Regions from separate parts of the Neptuniibacter halophilus genome, predicted to be linked through region 3. Evidence: predicted binding sites of a transcription regulator. Region 3 holds the regulator's gene; each other region holds the start of a gene.
What was found. Region 3 encodes LexA, which represses DNA repair genes until DNA is damaged. Its sites were predicted from a motif close to TACTGTNTANNTANACAGTA; they were not measured.
Positions count from the first base shown of each region.

Region 1: the regulator LexA is predicted to act here: its motif matches at 8,145-8,164, upstream of ruvC (crossover junction endodeoxyribonuclease RuvC).
Region 2: the regulator LexA is predicted to act here: its motif matches at 7,731-7,750, upstream of dinB (DNA polymerase IV).

Region 1 covers NZ_AP027292.1:216,549-226,911, forward strand. Annotated here, with positions in the region: gene ybgF (tol-pal system protein YbgF) at 1-565, opposite strand, end outside; gene pal (peptidoglycan-associated lipoprotein Pal) at 569-1,084, opposite strand; gene tolB (Tol-Pal system beta propeller repeat protein TolB) at 1,178-2,491, opposite strand; gene tolA (cell envelope integrity protein TolA) at 2,537-3,445, opposite strand; gene tolR (protein TolR) at 3,456-3,872, opposite strand; gene tolQ (protein TolQ) at 3,888-4,565, opposite strand; gene QUD59_RS01085 (TraR/DksA family transcriptional regulator) at 4,777-5,151, opposite strand; gene ruvB (Holliday junction branch migration DNA helicase RuvB) at 5,271-6,284, opposite strand; gene ruvA (Holliday junction branch migration protein RuvA) at 6,291-6,923, opposite strand; gene QUD59_RS01100 (trimeric intracellular cation channel family protein) at 6,920-7,582, opposite strand; gene ruvC (crossover junction endodeoxyribonuclease RuvC) at 7,587-8,105, opposite strand; gene QUD59_RS01110 (YebC/PmpR family DNA-binding transcriptional regulator) at 8,265-9,005, opposite strand; gene aspS (aspartate--tRNA ligase) at 9,104-10,363, opposite strand, start outside.
Region 2 covers NZ_AP027292.1:2,662,673-2,673,035, forward strand. Annotated here, with positions in the region: gene QUD59_RS12415 (TetR/AcrR family transcriptional regulator) at 1-6, opposite strand, end outside; gene QUD59_RS12420 (hypothetical protein) at 72-1,082, shown strand; gene QUD59_RS12425 (DnaJ domain-containing protein) at 1,069-1,731, opposite strand; gene QUD59_RS12430 (VWA domain-containing protein) at 1,835-2,542, opposite strand; gene QUD59_RS12435 (hypothetical protein) at 2,726-4,474, shown strand; gene QUD59_RS12440 (type 2 periplasmic-binding domain-containing protein) at 4,584-5,456, shown strand; gene olsF (bifunctional ornithine lipid synthase OlsF) at 5,488-7,266, opposite strand; gene QUD59_RS12450 (hypothetical protein) at 7,370-7,555, opposite strand; gene dinB (DNA polymerase IV) at 7,818-8,828, shown strand; gene QUD59_RS12460 (nucleoside deaminase) at 8,872-9,450, shown strand; gene QUD59_RS12465 (SulP family inorganic anion transporter) at 9,532-10,363, shown strand, end outside.
Region 3 covers NZ_AP027292.1:3,002,726-3,013,088, forward strand. Annotated here, with positions in the region: gene QUD59_RS14010 (DUF6586 family protein) at 1-176, shown strand, start outside; gene QUD59_RS14015 (cell division inhibitor SulA) at 303-767, opposite strand; gene lexA (transcriptional repressor LexA) at 770-1,372, opposite strand; gene dinG (ATP-dependent DNA helicase DinG) at 1,522-3,642, shown strand; partial or broken gene rhlB (ATP-dependent RNA helicase RhlB) at 3,671-4,957, shown strand; gene QUD59_RS14035 (hypothetical protein) at 5,238-5,453, shown strand; gene QUD59_RS14040 (NAD(P)H-dependent glycerol-3-phosphate dehydrogenase) at 5,480-6,508, shown strand; gene sixA (phosphohistidine phosphatase SixA) at 6,505-6,957, shown strand; gene QUD59_RS14050 (PglL family O-oligosaccharyltransferase) at 6,881-8,704, opposite strand; gene QUD59_RS14055 (alpha/beta fold hydrolase) at 8,796-9,644, shown strand; gene QUD59_RS14060 (DUF4892 domain-containing protein) at 9,653-10,363, shown strand, end outside.

The DNA.
Region 1 (10,363 bases), 1.2 Mb from region 3:
CCGCAAGGTGGATCTCACCCAGCCAGTAATGCGCATTAGCCAGGCGCGCACTCTGCGGATAATCCTTGATGAAAGCGGTAAAAGCTTCAGCCGCTTTTGCAAAATCCCGCTGCCGGACTAAAGCAAAGGCTTCGCGATAAGCCTTGGCATCACTGGGCGATGCATCAGGCTGAGTTAATACAGGTTGTGGTTGAGGCTGCGTCGCAGGTGCTGCCGCCTGTCCACCTGTTACAGGTGGCTGTGCAACTCCAGGCGTCGATTGCATGGAACCAATACGTCGATCCAGATCGCGATAACGATCCAGTTGCTGGCGTTCCATCTGCTTAAGACGGTAACCCTGTTCTTCAACCTGCCCTCGCAGTGCCCGGACCTCATCCTGAAGCTGCTGGACAATCAGAACCAGTTCACTGTTACGCGAGATCGGCGCAGCAGCAACAGCCACAGGCTGATTGTTCTGAGGAACGCTGCCGCCCCCCAGATCAATCACCGGCACTTCTTCTGCACCGACACTGGCGCTGATCATCAGCGCCAGTGCAGGAACGGATAGTATGCGCGCTGAAGGCATAACTTAGCGAGTTACGTACTTCAGTTCTACACGACGGTTCTGGCTCCAGCTGGCTTCGCTATGACCCAGAATAGCCGGCTTCTCTTCACCGAAACTTACGGTTTCGATCTGAGAAGCAGAGGCACCGTTTACCTGCATGAAGCGCTCAACCGCTTTGGCACGACGCTCGCCCAGAGCGATGTTGTATTCGCGGGTACCACGCTCATCGGCGTGGCCTTCCAGAACAACCTGCGCGGAAGGGTTAGCGGCCAGGTAAGCGGCATGTTTTTCCAGATCTTCAAAGCCAGCAGCACGTACTACAGACTTATCGAAGTCAAAGTAGAAAACAGTCTGCAAGTTAGCGACATCAGACATGGAGGAACCGCTGACACCAGTACCCTGGCTTACGCCCTGAGTAGAACCGGTATCAGTGCCTGCTGTAGCAGATCCTTCAGAGGTTTTACTGCCGGTAGAACAACCTGCTACCCATGCTACGGAAAGAGCCAAAGCCACTGCTTTAGTTACATTGGAAGCTCGCATTGAATACTCCTGTAATTTGCCGGTTTTCGGCAAGATAAAATTGTGTTTAGCCGCCACATCCAAAACTGAACATAAGTTAATGTCTAGACAGCATTATTGCAAGTAGGGACTCCACGCTGGCTCCCTGACATCACCACTGGCCGATGGCAGAATGAAACGCACGTTGCCATCCAGAGTCACGCCACCCAGTACACCCTGCACCCCTTTCTGAGTTGCGTAGAGGATAATGCTGCCATTAGGCGCGATGGTCGGGGACTCATCCAGATAGGTGTCGGTCAGTATATCGAGCCGGCCGGTTTTCAGATCCTGTACCGCAATATGGAAGACATTGTCATCACCACGATGCACCATCGTCAGAAAGCGCCCGTCCTGCGTCAACCGTCCACGGGAGTTATAGTTCCCTTCAAAAGTGACACGTTCAAGCTGCCGGGTCGGCAGATGAATACGATAGATCTGGGGCTGACCGCCACGATCCGAAGTAAAGATCAGAGACTGACCATCAGGCGACCAGGAAGGTTCGGTATCAATACCGTAATGATGGGTCACGCGCACCAGTCGTGGGGAGGTCAGATCCTGAATATAGATTTCAGGGTTACCATCTTTAGACAAAACCAGTGCCAGCTTGGTACCGTCCGGTGACCAGGCCGGCGCACCGTTCAGACCACGGAAAGAGGGCAGACGCTCGCGTTTGCCTGTCGCCAGATGCTGGATATAGATTCTCGGCTTACTGGTTTCGAAGGAAACATAAGCCAGCTTGCTGCCATCCCGGGACCAGGCCGGGGACATAATGGGCTCGCTCTGCTCGCGAATGGTCATCGGCCGGGCGCCGTCGGCATCCGCCAGTTTAAGGCGGTAGCGTACTTTACCCTCACCAAAACGCTGCGCGGTAACGTAGACAATGCGGGTAGAGAAAGCGCCACGAATACCCGTCAGTTTTTCGTAGATCATATCAGCGATGTAGTGCGCTATACCACGCATGTTATCGCGGTTACCGGAAACACGCTCAGCCAGAATCTGCTGCTCTTTGAGCACATCGTAGAGTTCGAATTCGACCTTCATCTGGCCGTTTTCAGCGGGCATCTGCCGGCCGATCACCAGAAACTCAGTTTTGCTGACACGCCAGTCACGGAAAAACACTTGTCCACGCTCTGTGGGCAGGCTGAGCATATTCTTTCGATCCATCAGGGAGAACAGGCCTGTTCTGGCCAGATCCGCGGAGACAATCTGGGCAATATCTTCAGGCAGCGCTGAACCGCCACTCCATGAAAACGGTACCACCGCCACCGGCGTTGGCTCATCTATACCCTGGGTAATTTCCAGCGCCAGGTCACTTTCAGCAGCCTGGGCTGAAAAACCCCATAGTAAAGCTAAAGTGGCCACTATCCGGCATATCAACTTGTTCACCATAAACTCCTTTAACTCCCTGAAACCTCAGTATGAGACATTACCGGTTTAGTCACGCAGATCTTCCGGACGGAAACGCAGCACCCGTTTACGGAAATAACGATCAAAGACCGCAGAATCCATCTCCTGCAGCTTATCAAACACACCTACCCGGTCTATTGCCCGAAGCGCATCGTTATCGAACCGGCTGTCGCCACTGGAGCGGCTGACATAACGATCATTCACCCGGCCGGATGGCAGCAGGTGCACGGTCACCTCCACTACCATACCATTTCGGGCTGAAGGTGAACGTCGCCAGTTGCGTGTGATCATCTCAACCACATAGGCCTCATAGCTCATCGCTGAAGCCCGCTCCTCCTCGGCACGAAGAGCCGCCTCTTCTGCTTCCATCGCCCGCTGCAGGGCTTCATTACGCGCTTTACGCTCAGCCGCTTCTTTCGCCTCGCGGGCAGCTTTCTCTTTCGCGGCCCGCGCTTTGGCTTCTGCCGCTTTGCGCTCAGCTTCCTGTTTGCGTTTTGCCTCTGCCTGACGTTTGGCTTCTGCGGCTTTGCGCTGTTTTTCTGCCGCGGCTTTCTTAGCCTTTTCCTGCTCTGCTTTCTTCTTTGCAGCCTGCTGACGTTTCTTCTCTTCAGCAGCGCGCTGCTTCGCCTGTTCCTGCTTACGTTTTTCTGCCGCCTGTTTCTCTTTCAACGCCTGTTGACGCTTTTGCTCGGCTTCACGTTTTTTCTGCTCATCCGCGAGACGCTGCTGGCGCGCACGCTCTTTTGCCTTCGCCTCAGTTTCAGCTTTCTTGCGCGCGGCCTGAGATTTCAGGTCAACCACCTGCGCCTGCACATGACGCGGTGTTTTACGCACCTCTTCATGGTGTTCAAACCAGCTCTGCGCCAGCAACACAATCACAACGCCGTGCAGCAAAACCGCCAGAATGGTTGGGACTAGGTAACTACCCGCTCTCAAAAGCCCGCCCCTACTCTGTCACCAGACCGACAGCAGGCGCACCGGCCTGCTGCAACAGAACCATCAACTGCACCACCTGATCGTAATTGACGCTTCGATCACCCCGTACCAGCAACATCTTCTTAGGATTGGAGGCCAGCACTTTACCGACCCGGTCAGCCACCTCTTCACCGCTGACCGGTACCTTCGGATCGCCACCGATATCGATGTAGTAGCGGCCTTCAGCATCCACCGTGACAATCACCGGCTCATTATCGCTGTCATCCACAGGCTCAGCCGGCGCTTTCGGCAGCTCAACATTAACCCCCTGCGTCAGCATCGGCGCGGTCACCATAAAGATTACCAGCAGTACCATCATCACATCGATATAAGGTACAACGTTGATCTCTGCATTCAGCTTGCGTTTTTTCTTGTGTCGTCTGATCACAGTTCACCCCAGCCCTTAAGAGGCATGCATACGGCGGTGCAGAATCGAGGAGAACTCATCGGCGAAGGTTTCATAGTTACCCAGCAGGTACTCTACCTGCGCCGAATAGCGGTTGTAGGCAATAACCGCTGGAATCGCAGCAAACAGGCCAATCGCGGTCGCAATCAGTGCCTCGGAGATACCCGGTGCAACCGAAGCCAGCGTTGCCTGATGCACATTAGCCAGCCCCCGGAAGGAATTCATAATACCCCAGACAGTACCAAACAGGCCCACATAGGGGCTGGTAGAACCGACCGTTGCCAGAAACGGCAGATGCCGCTCTAACTTATCCTCTTCTCTGGATAGCGCTACACGCATGCTTCGCTCGACGCCATCCATCACTGAATCCCGGTCATAACCATTCTGCTGGGTCAGGCGGGTAAACTCTTTGATTCCGGCCCGGAAGATATTTTCAGCGCCGCAATCGTTGTTGGGTTCATGATTGATCTCCCGGAATAACTGACCGAGATCGACTCCGGACCAGAAACGGTCCTCGAAACGACGCATTGATTTACGCGCCTGCTTCAGAACAGCATGACGCTGAAAGATCATCACCCAGGAAAGCACCGATGCCAGCAGCAGCATCAACATAACCAACTGCACTACAAGACTTGCATTTGCCACCAGACTCCAGATCGACATTTTTTCGACCACAGTACCTTCCCTCTAACAATTCCCAGAACCTGAATCTAACCGGCTCTGTGATTGTATTCGGCGGCAGAAGTTCAGTTCATTTTTTGGTGATGAATAAGAAGGCTAAACAATAACAGTCAGAACGATTAATACAAGAAAAAACCAGCCAATTTGGCTGGTTCCGGGTGCTTTTGACAGGCCGGATGGAACGGCCGTTTAAACAGGAGGGTTATCAGGCGGTTTTTCGAACCCCCGCCTCATGAACAGACTGGCAGCGGATGCAGCGAGACGCGGTCGGGCAGGCTTTGAGACGAGTCAGTTCGATCTCCTCATCACAATCGATACAGAAACCGAAATCTCCGTTTTCTATTCTCGCCAGCGCTTCCAGACACTCCGCAATCTCTTCGTTCTGGTGACTGATTGATTCCACATTAACCAGCAGACTAGTGACCGCTGCAGCCTCATCACCCACATCGTGAACCTCAGGGTTCTCCGCCTGCTGCTGACGCCTGAACTGCTCGGCGGATTCTGCTTTGAGCTGCTCCAGCAGCGTTTCCAGCTCGGCTTTAAAAGACGCGACTTCAGAAAGATTAAGAGTTGCCGTCATGCTCGTACCCGCTATGCGTATTTAATTATTAGTTATTTTCTACGCATATTAGACGGCTAAAGCATGAATGCACCTTGATTGAGATCAGCGGAAAACAAAAAGCTTAGTTTCTTCAGGGTTTATTGATCTGTGTCGGGTTTGGCTATACCAAAGTGGCGATACGCGTGATCCGTCACGACCCTGCCTCGCGGTGTTCGCATCAAAAATCCCTGCTGAATCAGATAGGGTTCCAGCACATCTTCAATGGTATCCCGCTCTTCACTGATAGCCGCTGCCAGACTCTCAACACCCACCGGGCCACCACCGAATTTTTCGATCATAGTCAATAACATACGCCGATCAAGATGATCAAAGCCATGATGATCCACGTTCAGCATATTCAGCGCCAGATCGGCGACCTGATTATTGATCACACCGTCGGCCTTCACTTCTGCGTAGTCACGGGCACGGCGCAGCAGACGATTGGCAATTCGCGGAGTCCCGCGCGAGCGCTTTGCCACTTCACCGGCACCCTGCTGATCGATCTGCATACCAGACAGGTTGGCCGAACGGGCCACAATATGCGTCAGATCCTCGACGTTATAGAACTCCAGTCGCTGAACGATTCCGAACCGATCGCGCAACGGCGAGGTCAGCAGCCCGGCACGGGTGGTTGCGCCGACCAGCGTAAAAGGCGGCAATTCCAGCTTAATAGAACGAGCTGCTGGGCCTTCACCGATCATAATATCCAACTGGTAGTCCTCCATCGCAGGATAGAGCACCTCTTCAACGTTAGGGCTGAGACGATGAATCTCATCAATGAACAGCACATCATTCGGTTCAAGGTTAGTCAGCAGGGCAGCAAGGTCGCCCGCCTTTTCAAGCACCGGCCCTGAAGTGGTTTTAATCTCAGAACCCATCTCATTGGCAATAATATTTGCCAGTGTCGTCTTGCCCAAACCGGGCGGCCCGAAGATCAGCGTATGATCCAACGCCTCATTGCGCATCCGTGCAGCCTGGATAAAGATCTCCATCTGCTCGCGCACCACCGGCTGACCCACATAGTCTTCAAGTGTTTTTGGCCGGATCGCCCGGTCCTGAGCCTCTTCAACCGGATTGCTCAGTGGTGAAATAAAACGGTCTGCTTCGATCATCACGATTTACCCTACCATCGCCCTGAGTGCCGCCCGGATCAACTCTTCACAACTGGCCCCGGCACCCAGCGCTTTATCTGCCTGCGCAATGGCCTTGCTCGCCTGAACCGGTTTATAGCCCAGCGCTACCAGCGCACTTTCCGCTTCAGCACGCACATCATTCACCGGTTCAAAGCCGCTCATATCCGGCCCATCTGCAGCCGATAGCTGGAATTCACCGGCACTTTCAAGCCCCAGCGCTTTAATCTTGTCTTTCATCTCAACAATCAGCCGCTCTGCCGTCTTTTTACCCACCCCCGGCAGTTTCACCAGTGATGCGGTATCGCCATCGTTCACGCAGCGGACAAATTCTGAAGTCGATATACCTGAAAGAATCGTGATCGCCAGCTTAGGGCCCACACCGTTAGCCTTAATCAGCGTGCGGAATAACGCCCGCTCTTCACGATCATAAAAGCCATACAGCAACTGAGCATCCTCACGCACCACAAAGTGAGTGAACAGCGTCAGCTTTGCCCCCAGCTCCGGCAGACGATAGAAGGTATTCATCGAAGCCTCGACTTCGTAGCCCACTCCGTTCACATCCAGTACCAGTTGAGGCGGCTGTTTCTCGATCAATTCTCCTGTCAGTCGACCAATCACTTATTCTCTTCCTTCTCAAGCTTTTCCAGTTTATGCCCGGCCACAATAAATTCAGGCAGACTCAAATCAGCAAACAGCGTTGCCATACGCAGCACAAAGATGATCATCATCGAGGTTACCGCCAGCGGCTGCCCGGGTATATAGGGCTGAAAAACCACATAGAACAGTGCGCCGGCAAGGGCGCAGGTGGCGTACAACTCCCGTTGCAGCAATAGTGGAATCTGTCCGGTGAGCACATCACGGATCATGCCTCCGGCACAGCCGGTAATCACTGCCATCATAACCACTATCAAGGCCGGCAACTCCATCGCCAGCGCTTTTTCAGCACCCAGCACCGCAAACAGCGCCAGACCCATCGCATCCAGCACCAGCAACATGCGACGTGGATACTGCATATAGCGACACACGATAAAGGCGACCACCGCAGAAACAATCGCAGTCCAGAGGTAGGCTGTATCAGCCACCCAGACAACCGGATGAATATCCAGTGTAATATCGCGAATCGTTCCGCCGCCCAGTGCGGTGACAATGGCCAGCACTACAACCCCGAGAATATCGAGCCGTTTACCCTGAGCCGCCAGAGCACCGGCGGTAGCAAACACCGCCACCCCGATCAGATCCGCAATATAGATAAATTCACTGTAACTTAATTCAGGCATCAGATTATCGCCGCCAACTGGCATTTCGGGCCGACATACTGCCAGCGGTTTTGATCAGACTATTCCGGGTATGAGCATGACAGAGCGCAATGGCCAATGCATCGGCAGCATCTGCCTGAGGCAGACCGGGCAATTTCAGAATATGCGCCACCATATGCTGAACCTGACTTTTATCGGCGGAGCCTTTACCGACGACTGACTGCTTTACCTTGCGTGCCGCATATTCATAAACCGGCAACTCCGCATTGGCGCCAGCGACAATCGCCACGCCACGCGCCTGCCCCAGCTTCAGCGCCGAATCGGCATTTCGCGCCATGAAGACCTGCTCTATCGCCATCTCCTGCGGGCAGTACTGCTCGATAATCTGCGCCACCCCGGCATAGACCTGCTGTAACCGCTCCGGGAGCTCTTCACCCTTAATCCGGATACAGCCACTGGCCACATATTCGTTCTTATTACCCACGCAGTTAATGATCCCGTAGCCGGTAATTCGCGAACCCGGGTCTATACCTAATATCAGCATTCAGTCAGCACATTCATCCCGAAGCCTTCAGCCTCGAATCACTGGTTATTTATACAGGCAAGCATACAGCAGTGATGCCGATTTAAAAAGCCCAAACACGTACCTACAGAAAGCAAAAAGCCGGGACTGAGCCCGGCCTTCTATCGCTTCAGTAGAGGATCACTCCTCCATCGCCTCTTCCGGTATGATCGCGTTGTGATAAACATTCTGCGAATCATCCAGATCATCGAGCGCATCGATCAGCTTGAGCACTTTACGCGCGGTCTCCACATCGAGTTCGACCGTGGTCGATGGAATCATGGACACTTCCGCATGAACCGCCTCAAGCCCGGCATCGGTCAGCGACTGCTTCACATCCATAAACTCCTGCCAGGGTGTAAATACATCGATAGAACCATCGTCATTACTGACCACATCATCGGCACCCGCTTCGAGCGCCGCATCCATAATCTGCTCTTCATCGGCCTCATCAGCAAAGGTGATCTGACCTTTCTTCTCAAACAGATAGGAGACCGAACCGTTAGTCCCGAGATTACCGTTGTACTTATTAAACGCCGCCCGCACACCCGCTACCGTACGGTTGACGTTGTCGGTCATACATTCCACCAGAATCGCCACGCCGTTGGAGCCATAGCCTTCGTAGGTCAGTTCATCATAGTTCTCACCTTCACCACCGCCCGCACCACGCAGGATCGCCTTATCGATGGTATCGCGCTTCATGTTCGCGCCCAGGGCTTTATCAACGGCCGCCCGAAGGCGCGGATTATCCTCCGGGTTGCCGCCACCCTCTTTCGCAGCGACCACCAGTTCACGAATCAGTTTGGTGAAAATTTTGCCTCGCTTCGCATCTTGCGCTGCCTTACGATGCTTGATATTTGCCCATTTAGAATGACCTGCCATAGCGTCCCTCTTCTGTTGCAATCAGGTGGAGCCTTGCCCCGGATACAAATAAGCTGCCCGGAGGCAGCTTATCGTTTTACACTGAACGACCTGAAAAATCAGGGCGTTTTACGCAGTTTAATATTCAGTTCACGCAACTGAGCCGCACTCACTTCACCCGGAGCCTCTGTCATCATACAAGATGCACTCTGAGTTTTCGGGAATGCGATCACTTCACGAATGGAATCCGTGCCAGTCATCAGCATGATCAGACGGTCCAGACCAAAGGCCAGACCACCGTGCGGAGGCGCACCGAACTTCAGCGCATTCAGCAGGAAGCCAAACTTGTCATCGGCTTCTTCATCAGAGATACCCAGAATATCCAGTACAGTCGCCTGCATCGCCTGATCGTGGATACGCACAGAACCACCGCCCAGTTCGCAACCATTCAGAACCATATCGTAGGCACGGGACAGCGCTTCCAGCGGATTCGCTTTCAGCTCTTCCGGTGAGCAGCTTGGCGCAGTAAACGGGTGATGCAAGGCTGTCAGGCCTGCATCGGTCTCTTCAAACATCGGGAAGTCGACAACCCACAGCGGAGCCCACTCACTCTCGGCCATCTGCAGATCTTCACCCACTTTAATACGCAGGGCACCCAGCGCCTCAGAAACGATCTTCGCTTTGTCTGCACCGAAGAAGACGATATCGCCATTTTCAGCACCCAGACGCTGCATGATCGCCATGGTCACATCTTCACCCAGGAACTTGATGATCGGCGACTGCAGACCATCAACGCCGTTCTCGATCTCGTTCACTTTGATCCAGGCCAGACCTTTGGCACCGTAGATGCTGACGAACTTGGTGTAATCGTCGATGTTCTTACGGGTTAGCTGAGCACCACCCGGCACTTTCAGCGCGGTCACACGGCATTTAGGATCGTTTGCAGGGCCTGCAAATACCTTGAACTCGATCTCAGCCATCAGGTCAGCAACGTCAACCAGCTCCATCGGGTAACGCAGATCCGGCTTGTCGGAGCCGTAACGCTGCATTGCTTCAGCGTAAGGCATGCGCGGGAACTCGCCCAGATCTACACCTTTCAGCTCAACAAACAGCTTGCGAATCATACCTTCAGTGATCGACATAATGCCTTCCTCGTCCATAAACGAGGTTTCGATATCGATCTGAGTAAATTCAGGCTGACGGTCAGCACGCAGGTCTTCGTCACGGAAGCACTTGGCCACCTGATAGTAACGATCAAAACCCGCCACCATCAGCAACTGTTTGAACAACTGTGGAGACTGCGGCAGTGCGAAGAAGTGACCTTCGTGTACACGGCTTGGTACCAGATAGTCACGCGCTCCTTCCGGTGTTGCACGGTT
Region 2 (10,363 bases), 340 kb from region 3:
TGCCATAATTTTGCCCTCCATGATCAATTGACATATTATCGATTTTCATTTCTTTCCTAGCAATACTTAATATGAAAATCCTTGGTCGCAGGTTGCTCAGATGGACCGCAGGCAGCGTAGCTGGCCTCTCCGTACTGACCGGATGTCAGTCTATACCCGACGGGCTGGGCGGCGATGCCGGGCCTCTTTTCCGCCGCGGTATAGTTACTCAGACCGCGCAGGGGCTGAGTTTTTCACCCTGTTATGTGAGTAATACCGAGCAAATCAGCGATCACACCGGGCGTTTGTCTGACCGCTTGCAGGATTCGGTGGAGCCTGCGGTATATGCTGAGCTCAGTGGCGATCATTTTGCACCGGGGGAGACCTGGCAGGTGTATCAGGTGCATCTGATCGGCGGCGGTCAGTCGACCTGTAATTACGAACTTTCCGGTAATGAGTTCCGGGCGGCCGGTGATCGCCCCCTGTGGATCGCAGATCTGCGTGATGATGGTATCTATGTCCATAACTACGACCGTATGGCTCAGTTGATCTTTCCCCGTAATGAACCGATTAATCTGGGCAATGGCTGGGAGTGGAACAGCCGTGTTTCCGGGCTGGGTGATCACCGGCTTGCTTTGCGCATACAGAAGCTTTCCTGCCGTGACCGGCATGGTATTGAGTATGAGTACCAGGCAGAGATGGTGCTGGATGGTAAACCCTATGTCGGCTGTGCCCGGGAAGGTCAGCTCGATATCCGCACCCTGCCGGGTTTATACACTGCAGAGATAAAGGGCCTGCGTGGTGTGGGGCGTTTTATCACACTGGACATGGCGGGAGATGGCACGGTGGTGCTGTCTCAGGATTACCGGAACCGTCAGCCGTTGATCGTGCAGAAGGGTAACTGGCAGTGGCTGGGTAATGGCAGGCTGGTGGTGCATCTGACCGAACTGGATGGTCGCGAAGAAAATGAGGTGCTGGTGTTTCAGCGTGACCGCTATGGTGCGTTAGTGCTCAAAGGTTACAGTGCGACCTACGGTAAGGCCGGCTTGCGCCTGGAGCGTGCCGGCCCGGAGAGAATCTTCCGTAAATTTAATCGTCAGTGAGCAGGTCTTTCGCCTGATTGATTTTCGCTGCCAGATAATCACTGCCGCCCCGGTCCGGGTGATATTTCTGCATCAGCCGGCGATGGGCTGTGATTATTTCTTCCCGGCTGCAGCCCGGTTGTAAACCCAGAATTTCATAGGCTTCCGCCTTGCTCATATCACCGCTGGACTCTGCGTTGTGGTGCGTCTGCTGCTGATCATCGGCCCGCCAGCTATCGCCAAAGCGTTTATCCAGATAGGTTTCCAGTAATCGGGTTGAATCGGCGTCCTGCTGGCGACAGTAGTTCAGCAGTTGCAGGAACTCCTGTTCGCTGAGCTCGCCCAGCACCCGGCCCTGTAACGGACCTTCGTTGACACTGCCATACATGACACCGGAGTCGTGATCCAGCGTCATGCTGAGAATACGGGTGGTGACTTCTGATCGATTACCAGAAGCTTGCTGACTCCCCTGGCGGCGTTTGTACCAGTGATTAATAAACGGCAGCATCCGGATCAGCAGCGGCAGCAGTTGTCGGGCAAAGGGCAGCAGGCCTGCAAACAGAGCGGCAATCCAGTGTAACCGGCCGGTGAGTGCCATCAATAGCACAAACAGAGCAACCACGGTGAGCAGGATCAGAGCGATCGCTCTGCGGCGTTTTTTCGGTGACATCGATTTTAGCCAGAAAAATACGCCAAAACCGATGGCGGCGAGAAGCACAAGGCTGACGGGATTCAAACACTACCCTCTATTCAAGACGAAAAACAACATTCAGTTATTTCAACTGTTCCAGTAACCGGTTTACGGAGGGGCCCTGCCCGGCGGCAAAGTGCTGTAACGCTTTTCTCCCTCCGCTGGCATAGACAGCAACGGCCAGCAGAAGTTGCTTCAGCAGACCTGAACTGTGCCCGTCGAAGCTATGGTAAGCCCCGCCGGAGAGTCTGGCAATCTCCCGCATGCCGCGTTTGGCGACAGGGTCAGCGCCCTCCTGAAACAGGAAAACCGGCGTGTTCAGAAGCCCCAGTTCTCCGGCTTTCTTGCACAGCGGGTCAAGCTTTTCCTCCAGACAGTCGCCAATGTAGATCACCGCCTGTACCGGTTGCTGGCGGGTTTCGCTGAGTGCCAGGTGCAATACGTTACCGATCTGGGTATGGCCGGCTGCACAGTGAACCTGATTCATGGTGCGGGTCAGTGCGTCAGCATTATCCAGCCAGCGACTTTGCTGAAACTCGTTATAGCCCCGAAAATAACAGAGTTTCAGCTCCAGCCCTCCCAGCGAAGCGGCCTGATGAAACATCTCATTCTGCAGATGGGAGGCGTGATCCCAGGTTGGCTGGCGACTGGCGGTGGCGTCCAGCGCAAACAGAATACGTCCCCGCCGGCCATGATCAACCACGGCCGGGGCGCGGTTTAACTGCTCGATAAACGCATCAATCTCCTGACGGCTGGACTGACTGACAACGGGTTGCCGGGATTTAGCCATAATCGCTCTGTTTCCTGAGTTTACTCTGAGTATAGCGTTTGATCGGGAGCGGCTGAATGACAGAGGCGCCGGTGGCGCATCAATAAAGCGCCGGAATATCTTCTGAATTCAGAGAACCTTAACGACACTGCCGCTGAGTTTAGTTAGTATCAGTCAAAACAAGTGAAAATGGAGTTTGCTACGTTGCGTAATCTACTCATTGCCGGTGCTGTTGCGGTTGCCGGAGCCGCAGGCTATATGCTGATACAACCGCAATCCCAGGATGGAGCCGGAGTCTCCCCGCTGGCTTATGTTCCCGCTGATACGGTGTTTTATTCCGGGCAGTTGGAGCCTTTCCCGCTGAAGGATTATCTGCGTGCGACCACTTTCGCATCGCCGCAGATGTCGCAGGATCTGCTTGAAGAGTTTGACGATCAGAGTTCAGCTCAGCATCGTTTTCTTGGCAGTCTGGTCAAAGCTTATTTTATCGCAGCCGAGTCGGAGGAGCGCTTTCAGCAGACTTTCGCGCTGCCGGATCAGGTTAAGGGGCTCTCTTATGCGGTGGGTCTGATGCCGGTCATTCGCTATCAGGTGACGGATGAAGCGGCATTCTGGGCATTGTTTAATCAGGCTGAACAGGAGAGCGGTTTCCAGCACCGTGCGGGCACCGCAGGCGAGCAGGCTTACCGCGCTTATCGCTTCAGTGATGAGAAAAGCGGCCGCAGTATTGAGCTGATTCTGGCCTATGCCGATGGCTGGGCGACCTGGACACTGAACTCTGCATTGAACGAGCCGGCCGATCTTGAGGTTGCGCTGTTGCAGAGTGCGCCCGCTGATTCGCTGGAGTCTGCTGGTGTCTTGGCCGGTATCGCAAAACAGCATGGTTTCCAGTCGCAGGCGCTTTCCTATCTTGATCACCGCCAGATTGTGACGGGTTTGACCAGCACGGATGGCAACCGCCTGGCGAAAATGCTCTCCCGTGCACAGGACCAGAACAACGCGGGCCGTGGTTTAGAGCAACTGAGAACACCGGAGTGTCAGTCTGAGTTCGGTGCGATGGCCGCAAACTGGCCGAGAACCGTCGCCGGAATTCGCAATAAAGACGATATGCAGATTACCCCAGAGCGTAGTTTCATGCGGATGTCGATGGTCGTCGAGAGCAACAATAAGGTTGTGATGGATGCCCTGACTTCAATGCAGGGTTATATCCCCGAATATTTACAGAAAGCCCAGTTGTTCGGTATAGGACTGGGGATTGATATGAATAATTTCAGTCCGGCACTCGGCGCTATCTGGAACGATATGCTGGAACCGGCTTATCAGTGTCAGCCATTGCGTCAGATGCAAACAGCGGTGCGACAGTCCAATCCGGCGGCTTTGGCGATGTTTACCGGTATGGCTCAGGGATTGAAGGGCATAGGTCTGGGTGTGCAGGACTTTACGCTGGATATGTCGGGGCCGGCACCTGTGATGACTGCACTGCAGGGTGTCGTATCAGTGAGCGCGGATAATCCGATGGTACTGTTTAATATTGCTCAGGGTTTTGTGCCTCAACTGGCCCAACTTCAGTTACCTGCGGACGGTTCGGCGCTGGATCTGAGCGATATGCTCCCGCTGCCGCCGGAACTGGATGTTCAGCCCATGCTGGCCCTGAAAGGTAAGCATCTGGTGCTTTATGCCGGAGAACAGGGTGAACAGGCTGCGAACCAGTTAGCAACGGTGGAACCGGTCAGTAACGGTATCCTCAATTTCTCGGTGGATTATAAAAAGATGCTGACCCCGCTGCTGCCGGTTATTGAAATGGCTGCAGAGCCTGAGGTAGCTGCGGAGCTGGCAGTGCTGAAACAGCTCGATATGCAGGTTCAGGTCGATCTGGGTACCAATCCTCAGGGCATTGAGATTCGCAGCGAAGCGAACATCCGTCCCCCCGCGCAGCAAACCGCCGCTCAGTGATACCAGACCATGACTCTTCTGTGTTTAAGCACGGGAGAGTCATGCTGCTTACTCTGTTTGAGATATTGTCTAGACTTAGGGTTTAAGACACTCTTTCGGTGTGGTTGTAATGCGCATACTTCTCTCCCTGCTGCTGTTTATATTCCCTGCCATGCTTTCGGCGCAGGGTGTGATTCGAACAATCCCGCCGCAATCTGAAGATGATGTCAGTCACAGCTATTTTACGACGCTGCTGACGATGGCGCTGCGTCAAACCGAAGCTGAATATGGGGTGAGCCGGGTAGCGTATACAACTCAGATGGAACAGGGACGCGCGGTAGAGGAGTTAGCCCGTGGCCGAACGCTGGATGTATATTGGGCCGGAACTTCCATCTCCCGGGAGAAAAAGCTGAAACCGGTTCGGTTGCCTCTGCTTAAAGGTCTGCTGGGGTTTCGGGTCAGCCTGATCCGGCGGGACCGGCAAACTGAGTTTGACCGGGTTGAAACCCTGCAGAAGTTACAGACACTGGTCGCCTGTCAGGGAAAGCACTGGCCGGATTCTGACGTACTGGAAGCCGCCGGTATTCAGGTTCAGCGGGGGGCTATCTATGAGCTGATGTTTCGGCAGCTTAATGCCGGACGTTGTGATTTTTTTCCTCGGGGTGTGCATGAGGGGGTTGCTGAAATGGCGGCCCGGCAGGGTAAATACCCAGAGATGATGCTTTACCCTGAGCTGATCATCTATTACCCGTTTCCCATGTATTTTTTTGTCGCGCCGGGAAATCTGAAACTGGCTCAGCGTCTGGAGCTGGGGCTGAACCGTATGATCGACAGTGGTGAGTTCAGTCGCCACCTGAGGGAGCATCCGGCGACGGCGCACCTGTTTCCGCTGGATAAATGGATAGAGAAACGGGTGATAAGCCTGCCTAACCCTTTGTTGCCGCCGGATACACCAGTAACAGAAGCCCGTTACTGGATTCAGCCCTACGACCACAGCAGGTAATCTCCCCTCCAGACCGCTGAAGGGGCCTTGCTCAGTCTCCAGCCGGCGTATCAGCAGCGCGTTCTTCACCCATATAGCGCTTGCGCTTTTTCGGCTTCACGTGATGAATATCGACCAGTACCAGACCGTCGATACAGTAGTTAAAGTCGGCATCCACCCCGAAATCAAGGAAGCGCACACCCCCCTCTTCGCAGAGCTCACTGTACTGTTTGTATAGCGTAGGTACGCTGACGCCGAGAAACTCCAGTTGCTCTTTGAGGATACGGAAGTCTGCCTTGTAGTTGTCGCCACTGAACATCCGCTGCAGATTGTTCTGAGCGTCGGCATCCAGATGATAAGGCGAGAAGGAGTGACCGAGGTTTTCTGTATCACCAAAATAGTGGCGGTAAAACCAGATCAGCATATCCTTGGCAACTTTCGGGTAGCTGTTGCTCAGGCTCACCGGCCCGAACATGTAACGGACCTCCGGGTGTTTCCGCAGGTAGGCACCGATGCCGTACCAGAGGTAATCGAGGCTGCGTTTGCCCCAGTATTTCGGCTGAACGAAACTGCGTCCCAGCTCGATTCCCTGATCGAAATAAGGTTGCATCTGTTCGCTGTAGCGGAACAGGGTAGAGCTGTAGAGTGGTTGTTCCGGGTTCTCAGCCAGTTTCCAGGCTTCCGCCAGGCGGTAAGCACCGGCAATTTCCAGCTCATCTTCGTCCCAGAGGATCAGATGACGGTAATAGGGGTCATACTGGTCCAGATCTTTCTTATCCCCGGTGCCTTCACCGACACAGCGGAACGCGATTTCACGCAGGCGGCCCACTTCCTGGATGACCGCGGAATCCGGTTTATAGTCAAACAGGAAGATTTTTTTACCATCGGCGGTTTCCCCGAGCAGCTCAGATTCACGCAACTCCTGTTTCAGCGTTTGCCGGCTTTGCGGATGGGCGATGGTTTTTTCAGTAATAAACAGGGGCTTTCTGTCTTTAGCGATCCGGTACAGATGCTTTTTCAGCAGTTTGGTTTTTTCCGTGGTGGAAACCGGTACGGCATCAATCTGACTGAACGGAATCGGTTCACCGACTTTCATCGGGATGGTGACGGAGTGTTTGTTAAACATCTCACGCGCCAGCATCATGGTGGACAGCGCCTTGTTGATGTAGGAAACGCTGTAAAACAATGAGGAGTTTTTACCGCCGATGAAGATCGGTAATACCGGTGCATTGGCTTTGCGGGCAAAGCGGATGAAACCGCTGTTCCATTTGTCATCTTTAATGCCGGTGAGTCCTGCGCGCGAAACTTCACCGGCAGGGAATACAATCACGGCCTGCTCCTGATGCAGGGCGTCGACAATTCTCTCGATATCGCGTTTGCGGGTGTTTTTCCCCAGATTATCTACCGGCAGAAACAGGTTTTTGATGGGATCAAAGTTCATCAGCACGTCATTGGCGATGATTTTCACATCGCGGCGGACCTCACCCACCATTTTCAGCAGTGACAGGCCGTCCAGTGCCCCCAGAGGGTGGTTGGCAATGATCACCACCCGTCCGGAGGAGGGGATGTTATCCCGGTCCCGGTTGCTGATGCTGTAGCCGAAATTGAAGTATTCCAGCACCCGATCGATAAATTCAAAGCCGCTGGCGTCGCGGTTCAGGTCGAGAAAGGAGTTAATCTCGCTTTCATGCACCAGTTTGCGCAGCATATAGAGCGCAGAACGACGAAAGGGCGCCGGTTTATCGGTAAAGGCCGGATATTTACTGACCAGAGCCTTCTCTACGTTAATAGCCGGCTCGGTGACGATGAGAGTATTTTCACGTGTGTTCATAACGTGAAAAATATATGAGTATTTTGTGTCTAAGCTTTGACGAAAACTTTACGTTTTGGTGACAGGGGAGTCGAGGCTCCCCCGGTGTGGTTCTGGTTTCGGGTTAGTTCCCCGCGCTGTCAGTGCCGTCCAGCGCTTTGTGCCAGATGTCATTATCGCCCTGACGACGACCATTACTTTTACGCCGATCGGCCTTGCCGGGTTCGAAACGTATATCTTCTCTGCGGTCTTTATTCTGTCTGCGGTCTTTACCGGAGCGTCTTTCCCTGACCCGTGGTTCTTCTGACATCTTATTATTATCTCCCAGCTTCTGACTTCTTAAAGGACGTTCCGGGCCGGGGTAGAGAAAGAGAGAGTGGCCCGGAACGTCTTGAGCCTGTTATTGAATTGTTGTTATCAAGGTGTTGCTATTAAGGTTCAGCATAGCAAACATTTTCTCATTGGCAGAGCAAAAAAAATCCATATACTGTATGGATGGACAGTATTTGGGTTGAGTTATGCAGCGCAAGATAATTCATTGTGATTGCGATTGTTTTTTTGCCGCGGTGGAGATGCGTGATAATCCGGCTCTGCGCGATCTGCCACTGGCTATTGGTGGCAGCCGTGAGCGCAGAGGCGTGATCTCAACCTGTAACTATCTGGCACGGGAATATGGGATTCGCTCCGCAATGCCTACCGCTCAGGCACTTAAACTCTGTCCGGATCTGACCCTGATACCCGGCAGCATACAGAAATACAAGGCGGTTTCGCAGCAGATTATGGCGATCTTCCAGAGCGTGACTGAGCGTATTGAGCCACTTTCGCTGGATGAGGCTTATCTGGATGTTACCGGTGTGGAACATTGTCAGGGCAGTGCGACCCTGATTGCCGAGGAGTTACGGCGCCGGGTTCGTGAGGAGGTAGGCATCACTATCTCGGCCGGGGTGGCACCGAATAAGTTTCTGGCTAAAGTCGCCAGCGACTGGAACAAACCCGATGGCCTGTTTGTGGTTCTGCCTCAGGATGTGGATCCGTTTGTTGCGGCACTGCCGGTTAAGCGTCTCTCCGGCGTGGGTGAGAAAACCGCAGAGAAGTTACACACCCTGGGAGTCGAGACTTGTCTGGATTTAAGGCAGATACCCCTGTCACGTCTGATTGAGCGATTCGGGCGGTTTGGTCAGCGGCTGTTTGAACTGGCCCGGGGCATTGATGAACGGCCGGTTAAAGTCAGCCGTGAGCGTAAATCGGTCAGTGTGGAGCATACCTATCCCCGCGATCTGCCCGATCTGCCCAGTTGTCTGGAGCAGTTACCGCAGTTGATGGAATCATTGCAACAGCGCTATGCACGGCTTGACCCACCACGTCAGATCGCCGGTGCCGTGGTTAAAATCAAGTTTTTTGATTTTATTCAGACCACGGCCGAATATAGTGTTAAACAACCTGAGCTGAGCCATTTCCGGCAACTGTTGAGTGATGCCTATCTGCGTGGCGGCCGCCCGGTACGTTTGATCGGCGTGGGTTACCGACTGCAGCCAGCCAGTTCTGATCAGCCCCGGCAACTCAGTTTATTGGCAGGCGAGTAACCCTTAACTGACGCGTCGCTGTAACCGGAGGGGAGAAATCAGTTTGACCAGACATGATCCGAACGCGCTTCAGGCGCTGCAGTTGCGACTGGCAACTTATCAGGCCGAGTATGGCTGTGGCGAAGAAAAGTGGGCGTTGCGCTGTTGTGAACTGGCGATGGAGGCCCTGCTGCGCGGTGATTATGGCGTTGGTGCGGTGCTTCTTAATCCGCAGGGTGAGTGTTTGCTGGAGCAGAGCAATCGGGTGTTCAGCCGTGGATATGATTCGGCGGGCCATGCTGAGATGCGTTTGCTCGATCAGTTTGAAGAGCAGTGCGCCGACTTTCCCTCACGGCAACAGCTCACCCTGATGGTCTCTCTGGAACCCTGCCCGATGTGCAGCAGCAGGATTCTGGCGGCCGGTATTGGCCGGGTTTGCTATCTGGCCGCAGACCCGGACGGTGGTATGTTAAGTCGATTAGCCCATCTGCCCCCCGCCTGGCAGAATCTGGGGCAGCTTTTACAGGTGAGCCGATTTCCGCAAGCACATGAACTGGCACGGCTGGCCAAAGAGATTGCGGCTTATGGCAGTGCACAAAGAAGAGCGAACCTGCTCGGTATTATTCGCCCTGAACGCCTGTAATTGCCCCCTCTATTTGCTATACTCGCGCACTTTTTACGCAGCCTGATCAAAAAAAGAGCAGGTAACTCCCTGGGGTGATAAATGATTCAATTGCTTGTGTCGCGAACACAATCGCTGAAAAGTGATCTATTGTCGGGTCTGACCGTTGCGCTGGCGCTGGTGCCAGAGGCGGTTGCCTTTGCCTTTGTGGCCGGGGTTGAGCCGCTGGTAGGTCTCTACGCCGCCTTTATGGTTGGTTTGATTACCGCCGCAATCGGTGGGCGTCCGGGTATGATCTCCGGGGCAACCGGTGCACTGGCCGTGGTAATGGTGAGCCTGGTGGCGCAGCACGGGGTAGAATATCTGTTCGCCACTGTGGTGCTGATGGGGATCTTCCAGATTCTGGCCGGAGTGTTCCGGCTCGGTAAGTTTATCCGTCTGGTGCCCCACCCGGTTATGCTGGGCTTTGTGAATGGTCTGGCGATTGTGATCTTCCTGGCGCAGATGAAACAGTTCCAGTTCTCCGATGCTGATGGCGTGTTGCAGTGGTTGCAGGGTGAGCAGATGATGCTGATGCTGGGGCTGGTAGCGCTGACCATGGCTATTATCCACTTCCTGCCAAAGCTGACCCGGGCGATCCCATCGTCACTCGCTGCGATCCTCACAGTCAGCCTGCTGGTGATCGGTCTGGATCTGGATGCGCGTACTGTTCAGGACGTGCTGGTGGATATGACCGGTAATCCGGCTGCTACCATTGCCGGTGGTCTGCCGGAATTCCATATTCCCATGGTACCTCTGAATGCTGAAACCCTGCGGATCATTGTGCCTTACGCGCTGATTCTGGCGGCGATTGGCCTGATTGAATCCCTGCTGACTCTGACTCTGATCGATGAGATCACTGAGACCCGTGGGCGAGGCAATAAAGAGTGTATCG
Region 3 (10,363 bases):
ATGGCTCGGATAAGCAGGCCGCTTTAACCGAAACCAACAGCCTGTCTGAGATTCATGTGTTGCAGGTGAACCCTGATCATGCGGAAGACAAAGCGATCGTTGCTGAATATGAGATGTGGTTCACAGCGCTCTCTGAACTGGTCAACCGGCTGCGTGAAGGGATGCAGGAGTGGTAGTCGTACAGACGACTGTGTCACACTGATATTCTTCTGATCTTTGAAAAGTTCCGGCCAGCATCTGCACAAGGGGAAGGGCAGAGCTGGCAGCGGAAATATGTTGCCCGGGTTGATAAACCTGATTCGTTAGCTGTGTTCTCTGCGGCGTATGACAATGCCGTGGCTCTGACCTGCTTTTGCCGCGGATTCCAGTCCGGAAAACTCTTCCTCCGAAAGATAGCCTGGCCAACTGACCACCGCATGGCTGGTGCCGGTACTGAGTGCCTGCCGCGCCAGCTCGTAGGTGCTGTGTTTACTGTCAGGATTCAGAAGAATAACCTTACGCAGATCAATGCCCGCTTCAAGCAGCAGCTGTTTTGGTAGAAGTACCGGTGGGGCAATCCAGACAAACCAGCGATCATCACGGCTGAGCTGCGCGAGCAGTGGCATCAGCATCGGGATGTTAGAGAAATTTTCTCCCTGTACCACGATTTCAGTGATAGAGCCCGCCAGTGCGCACTCGGTTGTTTGTGCAGGTCTTATCCGTACAATCTTTTCACGTTTCGAACGTGACAGTAACCGAGGGGCCGGGTTTGTCTGTAGTGCTAACATGGTTAGTTACCTCTGCGAATAACGCCTACACTCAGTCCTTCGATTGCTACTTCCTGTTCGTTCAGGTCGATAACAATCGGTTCAAATTCTTCGTTTTCGGCGATCAGGTAGACGATATTGCCTTCCTGCTTAAAGCGCTTAACCGTCACTTCATCTTCGAGCCGGGCGACGACAATCTGTCCGTCACGGGCGTTATTGCACTGGTGTACAGCCAGCAGATCTCCATCCATGATGCCCACATTTTTCATGCTGGTGCCTTTAACACGCAGCAGGTAATCGGCTTTAGGATGGAAAAAGTCAGATGAAATGGTGCAATGATCCTCAACGTGTTCCTGGGCCAGAATCGGCGAACCAGCCGCAACCTGACCAACAATCGGCAGGCCGGATTCCTCTTCGAGTTCCGGCACGCGAATGCCGCGTGACGTTCCGGGGATGATCTCGATGGCGCCTTTCTTGGCCAGTGCCTTGAGGTGTTCCTCTGCGGCATTGGCGGAGCGGAAACCCAGATCTTTAGCAATGTCTGCGCGGGTCGGCGGGTATCCGGTTTCACCAATGTGGCGTTTGATGCAATCCAGCACTTCCGTTTGTCGTTTAGTGAGTTTCATGATCATTAGTCTGTTTGTTTATACAGTATGTGTATTTTTATACAGTATTTCTGTTTTGTAAAGCAAGTCATGTTTTTTTATACAGTATTTTTTGCATGCGGTTTTATAACTGGTAGAATTCCCCGGTCAACCCTGCAGGAATTCCAGCCTTGTTAGATCAGCAGCTCAAACGCACTATTCAGGATGCCTACACCGCGTTTCTGTCCAACCGCGGGCTTAAGGCACGCTATGGTCAGAAGATGATGATTGCTGAAGTCGCACGCACGCTGGGCTCTATCGATCAGGATTCAGAAGGTGTACGCAGCGGTGGTCAGCATATCTGCGTCACAGAAGCCGGCACGGGTACCGGCAAAACCATGGCTTATCTGCTGGCTTCTGTTCCCGTGGCTCAGCAGCGTAAGAAGAAAGTGGTCGTCGCTACAGCAACAGTTGCCCTGCAGGAGCAGCTCATTCTCAAAGATCTGCCGCAACTGGTCAGTTCTGCAGGTGTCAATCTGACCTATGGGCTGGCAAAAGGTCGCGGCCGGTATTTCTGTATCTCCAACGCGGAAAAGATGCTTGAGCAACAGAATGAGCTCGGTCAGATCGCGCTATACGAAGACGAGGTTGCCCGCCAGCTCGAGTCAGCGGATGTTGCTGAGCTCAAATCTCTGCTCAGCCTTTATGCCTCAGGGGAGTGGGATGGTGACCGCGACGGGCTCAAGGAGACTGTACCTGATCCTGTCTGGCGTCTGGCGACCAGTGATCATATGCAGTGTACCAACCGGCGCTGCAGTAATTTTTCTATCTGTCCGTTCTTTAAGGCGCGTCAGGAGCTTGATAAGTGGGATCTGATTGTTGCCAATCACGATCTGGTGCTGGCGGATCTCTCGCTGGGGGGCGGTGCGATTCTGCCACCACCGGAAGATACCATTTACATCTTTGATGAAGGGCACCATCTGGGCGGTAAAACCACCGGTCACTTTTCCTACAGTCTGCGGCTTAAATCCAGTATCCGCTGGCTTGCGAAGACAACCCGTAGTCTGAACAAGTTGCTGACCGAAAGCGCTGAGCATATGGTGCTCAGAAACTATATTGAAACCCTCGCTACCCCCTTTGCGGATATGGAGCATTCTCTGCAGGAGTGGCAGCTACTGATGCAGCAGTTGCTTGAGGATAAATTGCAGGGGCCAAGTGACCGTTACCGGTTTGCACAGGGGATGATTCCCGAGGCGTTGCAGTTGATCAGTCATAATGTTGCCAATTCAGCAGAGCGGGTCGTACTTAAGTTCGAGCAGATTGTGGATCTGCTGAAAGAGGGGCTGGACGGAGAACTGGCTGATCTGCCGCGGGACCTTTGCGAAAAGTGGTATCCGCAGATGGGGGTGATGCTGGCCCGGCTGCAGTCAGTGTTCTGGCTGGCCCGGAGTTATTCGGTAGCCGATCAGGCCGGTGGTTTGCCTACGGCACGCTGGGTGGTAAAAGTCGACGGTCCTGAGGGGCTGGATATTGAATGCTGTAGCAGCCCGGTGTCTGCTGCAGATACCCTGCAGGAGCACCTCTGGAAGCCATGCTATGCCGCAGTGATTACTTCGGCTACGTTGACGGCGCTGGGGCGCTTTGACCGGCTGTATGCTGATTTGGGGATTCCTGCCGAGAGCCCGAATGCGGTGTTTGCCAGCCCGTTCGATTTCGCCAATGCGGCCGAGTTAAGGGTGCCAGCGATGCGGTCGGACCCCGGTAATCCGGATGCCCACAATCAGGAACTCGCAGACTACCTGTTAGCGCAGTTGCCCGGGGAGCAGGCGGCACTGGTTTTATTTAGCTCCTGGCGGCAGATGCGGTATGTTCTTGAGCAGATGCCTGATAAGATTGTGGCCGATATTCTGGTGCAGGGTGATCTGGCCAAACATGAGATATTGCGGCAGCACCGGCAACGTATTGATGAACAGAAGCCAAGTGTTATTTTTGGTCTGGCTTCGTTTGCCGAAGGTGTTGATCTGCCGGGTAGTTACCTGACTCATGTCATTATCACTAAGCTGCCGTTTGGGGTCCCGGATGATCCAGTGGATGCGACCTACTCCGAATGGCTTGAATCTCAGGGACGCAACCCGTTCCAGGAGTGGGTGATACCCCTGGCGTCAATGCGTTTGACCCAGGCAACCGGACGCTTATTGCGCACAGAACAGGACGAGGGCAGGATAACCCTGCTCGACCGACGCTTTATTACCCGTCGTTATGGTAAACAGTTGCTTGCAGCACTCCCGCCATACCGACGCAATTTTTCTTAGGAATAGTCAATTGAGTACAGAAGCAAAAGTGGAAGCTCAGCCAAACAGCTCAGAAAATAAGAAGAACAAGTCCACGCGTAAACCCCAGCAGCGACGCCGCCGTCAGGGTAGCCGAAACAAGCCGCGCTGGACACCGGAGCAGTTCGTCGTGCCCGCCGTTGAAGGTAAAGTACGTTTTCACGACTTTAATCTGCCGGACGATGTGCTGCATGCCGTGGCGGATCTCAACTTTGAGTACTGCACAGAAATTCAGGCAGAAACCATTCCTTCTGCGTTGCAGGGGCGAGATATTATCGGTAAGGCCCAGACGGGCACCGGTAAAACCGCCGCTTTTCTGCTGGGTATCGTGACTGATCTGATCGATTACCCGATTGATGAGAAGCGCCCTCTTGGGCAGCCGCGGGCACTGGTCGTTGCACCGACCCGTGAACTGGCCCTGCAGATTGCCGAAGACGCTAAAGGTCTGTCCAAATATACGGATCTGCATGTGGTGAGTCTGGTTGGCGGTATGGATTATGACAAGCAGCGACAGAAACTGAAAAAGCCGGTCGATATTCTGGTGGCGACTCCGGGTCGTCTGATCGACTTTATTAACCGCAAGGATGTCGATCTGTGGAACGTTGAGGTTCTGGTGCTGGACGAAGCGGACCGTATGCTGAGCATGGGCTTTATTCCGGATGTCCGTACCATTGTCCGCAATACCCCACGCAAGGGTGCAGATCGTCAAACTCTGCTCTACAGTGCGACGTTCACTGACGACATTCTTAATCTGGCCGAGCAGTGGACGCTGGATCCGGTAAAAATTGAGATTGCGCCGCAGATTAAAACCACCGATAACGTGACTCAGACGGTATACCTGGTCTCCGGCGAAGAAAAATATCGTCTGCTACGTAACTACATGGACAAAGATCATGCTGAAAAGGTGATCGTGTTTGGTAACCGTCGTGATGAAACACGCCGTCTCGCTGAGCGTCTGTGTAAAGATGGTATCAAAGCGGCACTGATGTCCGGTGAAATTCCACAGGCTAAGCGAGTACGTACCCTGGAAGACTTCCGCAGTGGTGAAATTCAGGTGCTGGTAGCGACTGATGTTGCCGGCCGTGGTATTCACATCGATGGCGTAACACATGTGTTCAACTACCAGCTGCCGGAAGACCCGGATGATTACGTACACCGTATCGGTCGTACCGGGCGTGCCGGAGCAACCGGTGCCTCCATCTGTTTCGCCTGTGAAGATGATTCCTTCCTGATTCCTGAAATCGAAGCGGAAACCGGCGTTAAACTGGAGTGTGTTCACCCTGAACCTGAATTGCTTCAGGAGCCTCAGGCAGCGGGTGTCGCTGTGAAACAGCCGGTTGCAGATACTGAGACAGAAGAGGCTGAGCAGGCTGAAGAAACAGTGGCTCTGGCTGAAGACGCAGCATCTGAAGAGGCGGTAACGGCAATCACCGAAGCAGCTGAGTCTAGCGCAGATGAAACTACTGCTGCAGAGGCGGAAGATCAGGCGCAGGTTCAAGGTGCGGGTGCACAAAGTGCCTCTGTTGATACCGAAGCGCAGGCTGCTGATGAATCCCCGGTAAAGGCAAAGACCGAAGATGGCACAAGCGGACAAACACAAAACTAAGCGTATCGCCAATATCGCTGCGATTGTATTCAGTGCGGTGATTGCCGCACTGGGCGTCGCGGGCTACCAGCGTACTGAAGACCCTTTGCAGCTGATCTTATTTCTGGCGCTTGCCGGCGCAGGATATCTGATTGTTATGCTGTTGTTTAAAGGGGTTAACAAAGTGCTGGACAGTCTGGATAACTGAAAAATTAGCCAGGGCGTACCCAATCTATGTCAGAAACAAAAAAAGTAGCTGTTCTGGGTGGCGGAAGCTTCGGTACAGTCATTGCGAACATTGTCGCAGAAAATGGTCATTCAGTAGGTCTCTGGCTGCGTGAACAGTCCCGTGCTGATCTGCTGAATCAGTCGCATGAAAACAGTCGTTACCTGCCAGACTACCGGTTATCAGAGAACATCACGGCATCCTCTTCTCTGGAGGAGGTGCTGAGTGATGCTGAGCTGGTTTTCGTGGCAATTCCGAGTCAGTCCTTTCGGGATGTTATTCGCCAGGCTGTGCCATGGTTGAAACCGGATCAGATGCTGGTCAGCACTACAAAAGGGATCGAAGCACAGACTTTCAGTCTGATGAGTGAGATTCTGCGTGAAGAGTTACCTCAGGCCCGGGTGGGCGTGCTCAGTGGCCCGAATCTGGCAAAAGAGGTTGCAGCACGCCAGTTGACCGCTACGGTGATTGCCAGTGATTGTCCTGAGCTGCGAAGCGCCGTTCAGGGGATGCTTCATTCCGCTTATTTCCGGGTTTATGCCAGCTCAGATACCTATGGCGTGGAACTGGGGGGGACGCTGAAAAATATCTATGCGATTGCTGCGGGCCTTAGCGCAGCACTGGGTATGGGCGAAAATACCAAGAGTATGCTGATGACCCGCAGCCTTGCTGAGATGAGCCGGTTTGCGGTGTGCATGGGGGCTAACCCCATGACCTTTATCGGACTGGCCGGTGTCGGCGACCTGATCGTCACCTGTATGTCGCCGCTCAGCCGAAACTACCGTGTTGGCTATGCGCTGGGTGAAGGTAAAACCCTGGAACAGGCTGTCGAGGCGCTTGGGCAGGTGGCTGAAGGTGTTAATACCATCAAGCATGTGCGGGAAAAGGCCTGCGATATGGGTGTTTATATGCCGCTGGTTTGCGGTCTCTATGAGGTGGTGTTTAATAAGGCGCCGGTTGCTGAGGTGGTAAAAATGCTCATGATGAACGAGCAAAGCACCGATGTTGAATTTGTACTGCCACGTAGTGAGTCATGAACTTCTATCTGATGCGTCATGCCGAGGCAGAGCTGTTTGCCGAGTCTGACGCAAAGCGATCGCTGACGGAGTCAGGTCGGCTTCGTTTACAGGCAAAAGCTGCTGATCTGCGTGATGCGCTGGCATCAGTTGACTGCATTGTTCACAGTCCCTATCTCCGTACCCGGCAGACTGCTGAAATCATGGCGGATACGCTGGGTGTTCAGGTGCTGGCTGAGTCTCCTCTATGGACTCCGGAGGCCGCTCCAATGGAAGCTATAGAGTCGTTAGAGGGGTATGTTGAACGCACACCTCTGGTTATTACACATATGCCGATCGTTGCCCTGGTCGAGGCGCTGCTGATTGAGGGGGGAACTCGTTACCCCGCAGGCTTTAATTGTGCTGAGATTGCCCTGATTGAGGCGGACTGGCCGGCTGCAGGGCTCGGGGTGTTAAAGCGCCGCTACTGATCTTTTGGTTTTTAAGCCGGAAGAATTCCCGGGCCTTTAACAGAGATGGATCCTTCGGGTATATCCGCAGTCCGGCATTAAGCACTCCGTCCCGGGCTGCTCTGTCACCGAGCGCATTGTAGGCATGGGCCAGATCAACGTAGTAGGTTTGCGCCGGGATTAACTGAATCGCCCGTTCCGCCCAGGAGATGAAATCATGAATCAGCTTAGGCTCTTTTTGCTGAATCCCCAGAAACATCTGTCTGCGCAGGATCAGGTAGGAGGCGTGGTTCTGAAAGTACCAGGAGTTAAGGCCGTCTTTCAGTAGTTGCGGTTGTTGCTGTCCTCCCGAGTAGTATTTCACCAGCCCGGCATTAGCGACCTGAGCGTTAGTCAGGACATAACTGCTGCATAAGGCGATTATGCTGAACACAGCTGGGATCAGTTTTTGGGCCAGTTCGGACAGCTTTTCAGTAGAGTGGACTTTCTTCTCATGCTGATGGGTCAGAAACAGCAGGTAGATCAACAGGATCCAGGGCAGGGTTGAAATATAAAAAGGCAGTTCTACCTGACTATGAAAGGTGATCGGCAGTAACAGTGCCGCATAGGCACTGCCCCGCTGCCAGCCACTGCGCCACAACTGGATAAAGGTCACGACTGCCGCAGCAATGATGCCAAGTATGCCGATCAGCCCCCCCTCTACCAGCCAGAAAAACAGTTCATTATGCGGATGTGAAAAGCGCGGCGAACTCTCCAGATTGACGTGACCGTTTTCCTGATACTCTACACGTTTCTCCTGGAATACATGCTGAAAACTGCCAATCCCATGGCCGGTTAACGGCTCCTCTGTAAACAGCTCCCATGAAGCCTGATAAATACTCCAGCGGATATCACCGCTCATGTCGGCGCCGGTCAGTCTGTCCAGTTTATCGACGGTTTTATGCAGACCCGAACTGCCGAGGGCGCCTCCGGTGAGCATGGCGATAATGGCCAGAGATACAAATTGCTTTCTGAAGAGAAGCAATCTCCAGCGGCCGGCGAACAGGAGTGCGAGTGCAGCTAACGCGCCGAGCAGACCAACTCTGGAACCGCTGAGCAGGAGAATGTAGCTGGTTGTAATGATTGTCAGCAGCAGGGCAAACCGAACGATCCAGTTCATCGTGCCCAGGGTCGGGCGGCTGATCAGATAGAAGCAAAGGGTCAGGCTGGTCGCCATAAAAGAGGACTGAATATTGACCTGCTGAAACGGGCCGACGGGCAGGTGCTCTTTGCTGATCACCATCCAGCGCGCATCTATACCGCCGGTAAAAACCTGTACCACGGCGTAGAGCGCCGCGAGTAATCCGAAAGTCATCAGCAGGTACAGGCTACGGTCAATCTGTTTCGGGGTAAGGCGGAACTGGAACAGGCTGAGGAAGAACAGATAGCCACCGGTTATAACCGAGATCCGTACGGACCATTCGGTGGGGTTGTTATTCTCGGCGATCAGTCCGGTAACAAATGCGCCTATCGGCAGGAGCGCCATGCCCAGCCAGTAGCGGGGCAGGATGATTTCGCCATGGCGGTAGATCTGAAAGCTGGCACTGGCGATAATCCAGCTTGCGACAATCCAGAGGGCGCTGTTGTGAGGAATATAAAGGCCTTCACCGCCGAAGTTGGGCTGGTAGTAAAACGGGGCGATCAGAAACAGCAGGGCAAACAGCAGGAAAAAAAGTTTTTGTGGTCGACCAAGGGAAGGATCTGACTCAAGCCGGGCTGTAAAATCCATATACTCACTGCTTCTGCTAAACCATGGGTCTGCAAGATATTAGCGCATTTTGTCGCTATAGTACCTAACAGATTAATTTTTAAGGAATACCATGTCTGACTATCACGACATCATTATTAATGCGGGCGATTACCAGTTAGCTGCGGTGGAATACGGTGATCCCGAAGGTGTGCCGGTTCTCGCGTTACATGGTTGGTTGGACAATGCCGCCAGCTTCTCAGTATTAGCCAGACATCTGCAGGGTGTCCGCCTGATTGCACTGGATCTGGTAGGGCATGGCCGGTCGGATCATCGACCTCAGGCAATGCCTTATCATATCTGGGATAACGTGGCTGACCTGCATGCGGTACTCAAAGCCCTGCAACTGGAAAAAGTCGATCTGATCGGTCACTCAATGGGGGCCAGCATCGCGATGTTGTTTGCGGCCAGTTTTCCACAGCAGGTAGGGCGGTTGTTGCTGATTGAAGGGCTGGCACCGCTGGCTTACGAGGTCGATGAGTTGCCCGGATTGTTTGCTGAGGCGGTAGTGAAGCGCAGCCGCATGGCAGAGAAGTCCCTGCGGCCCTACCCGGATTTTGAGCAGGCTGTTGAAGCCCGGATGAATGGCCGCTGGCCGGTCAGTCGCAGTGCTGCTGAAGCGCTTCTGGAGAGGGGGCTCAACAAAACTGAGCGGGGATATATCTGGAGTAATGATCCCAAACTTCTGTTGCCTTCATTGCTGCGCTTCAGTCCGGAACAGATCCGATCGTTCCTCAATGCAGTAGAAGCAGAGACGATGGTGATAAGAGCCAGTGAGGGAGCTTCAGACAGTATTATCGATCGCTGGGTTGATGATCTCAGGCAGGTTGAGGTGGTTGATATGCCAGGAGGCCATCATCTTCACCTGTATCATGAGGCGGCTGCAGAGATTGCAGAGCGCCTTGCAGCTTGGTTTAAATAGGGGCAGACATGCGTTTACTGGGTTTTATTCTGATGCTGATTCCGGTCGCTCTTCAGGCGGAAACGGATATTCGTAACTCTGCAGATAATGATCTTCTGCAGCGTTTTCCCCGCTCTTATATTGTCCAGTATCAGCAGGCCCGGGCTGAGGATTATCGTCTGGTGCTGGGTGGGCTGGAAAAAATTAACGGCGTGCTTGCGCCCGAGAAAGAGCGCCGCTTAAGTGGTGAGCTACAGCAAATTACTTACCGGATTCCGGATAATCACAGTGCCGAAGAGGCGTATGCGTATTTCGCTGATCAGCTTCAGCGTCTTGGTGCTGAGCGCTTATTCAGTTGTACAGGAAGAGACTGCGGCAGCAGCAATCAGTGGGCGAATGCGATTTTTGATTACTCCCGGCTCTACGGCGTCGACAGTACCCAGAGCTTTGCTGCCTATCGGCTGAGTGACCGGTTTTTCTCCCTCTATTCGGTCAGGCGCGGCAATAAGCGTGTCTATCTGCGGCTGGAATCACTGCAGTCTGATCAGTTAAGCCTTACCGACGCATTGCAGCAGGGAGATCCTGCTTTTCTGCAGGGAGCGTCGGGAGTGGATGAGTTGATCCGTTATATGCAAGAGAACACTGATCGCAAGGTCTGGCTGGTGGTATCTGATCATGGCGCGGGACGCTTTGAGGAGCAACTACAGCGCTCGCAGCAGCGTGCCGAGCAGCTTCGGCAG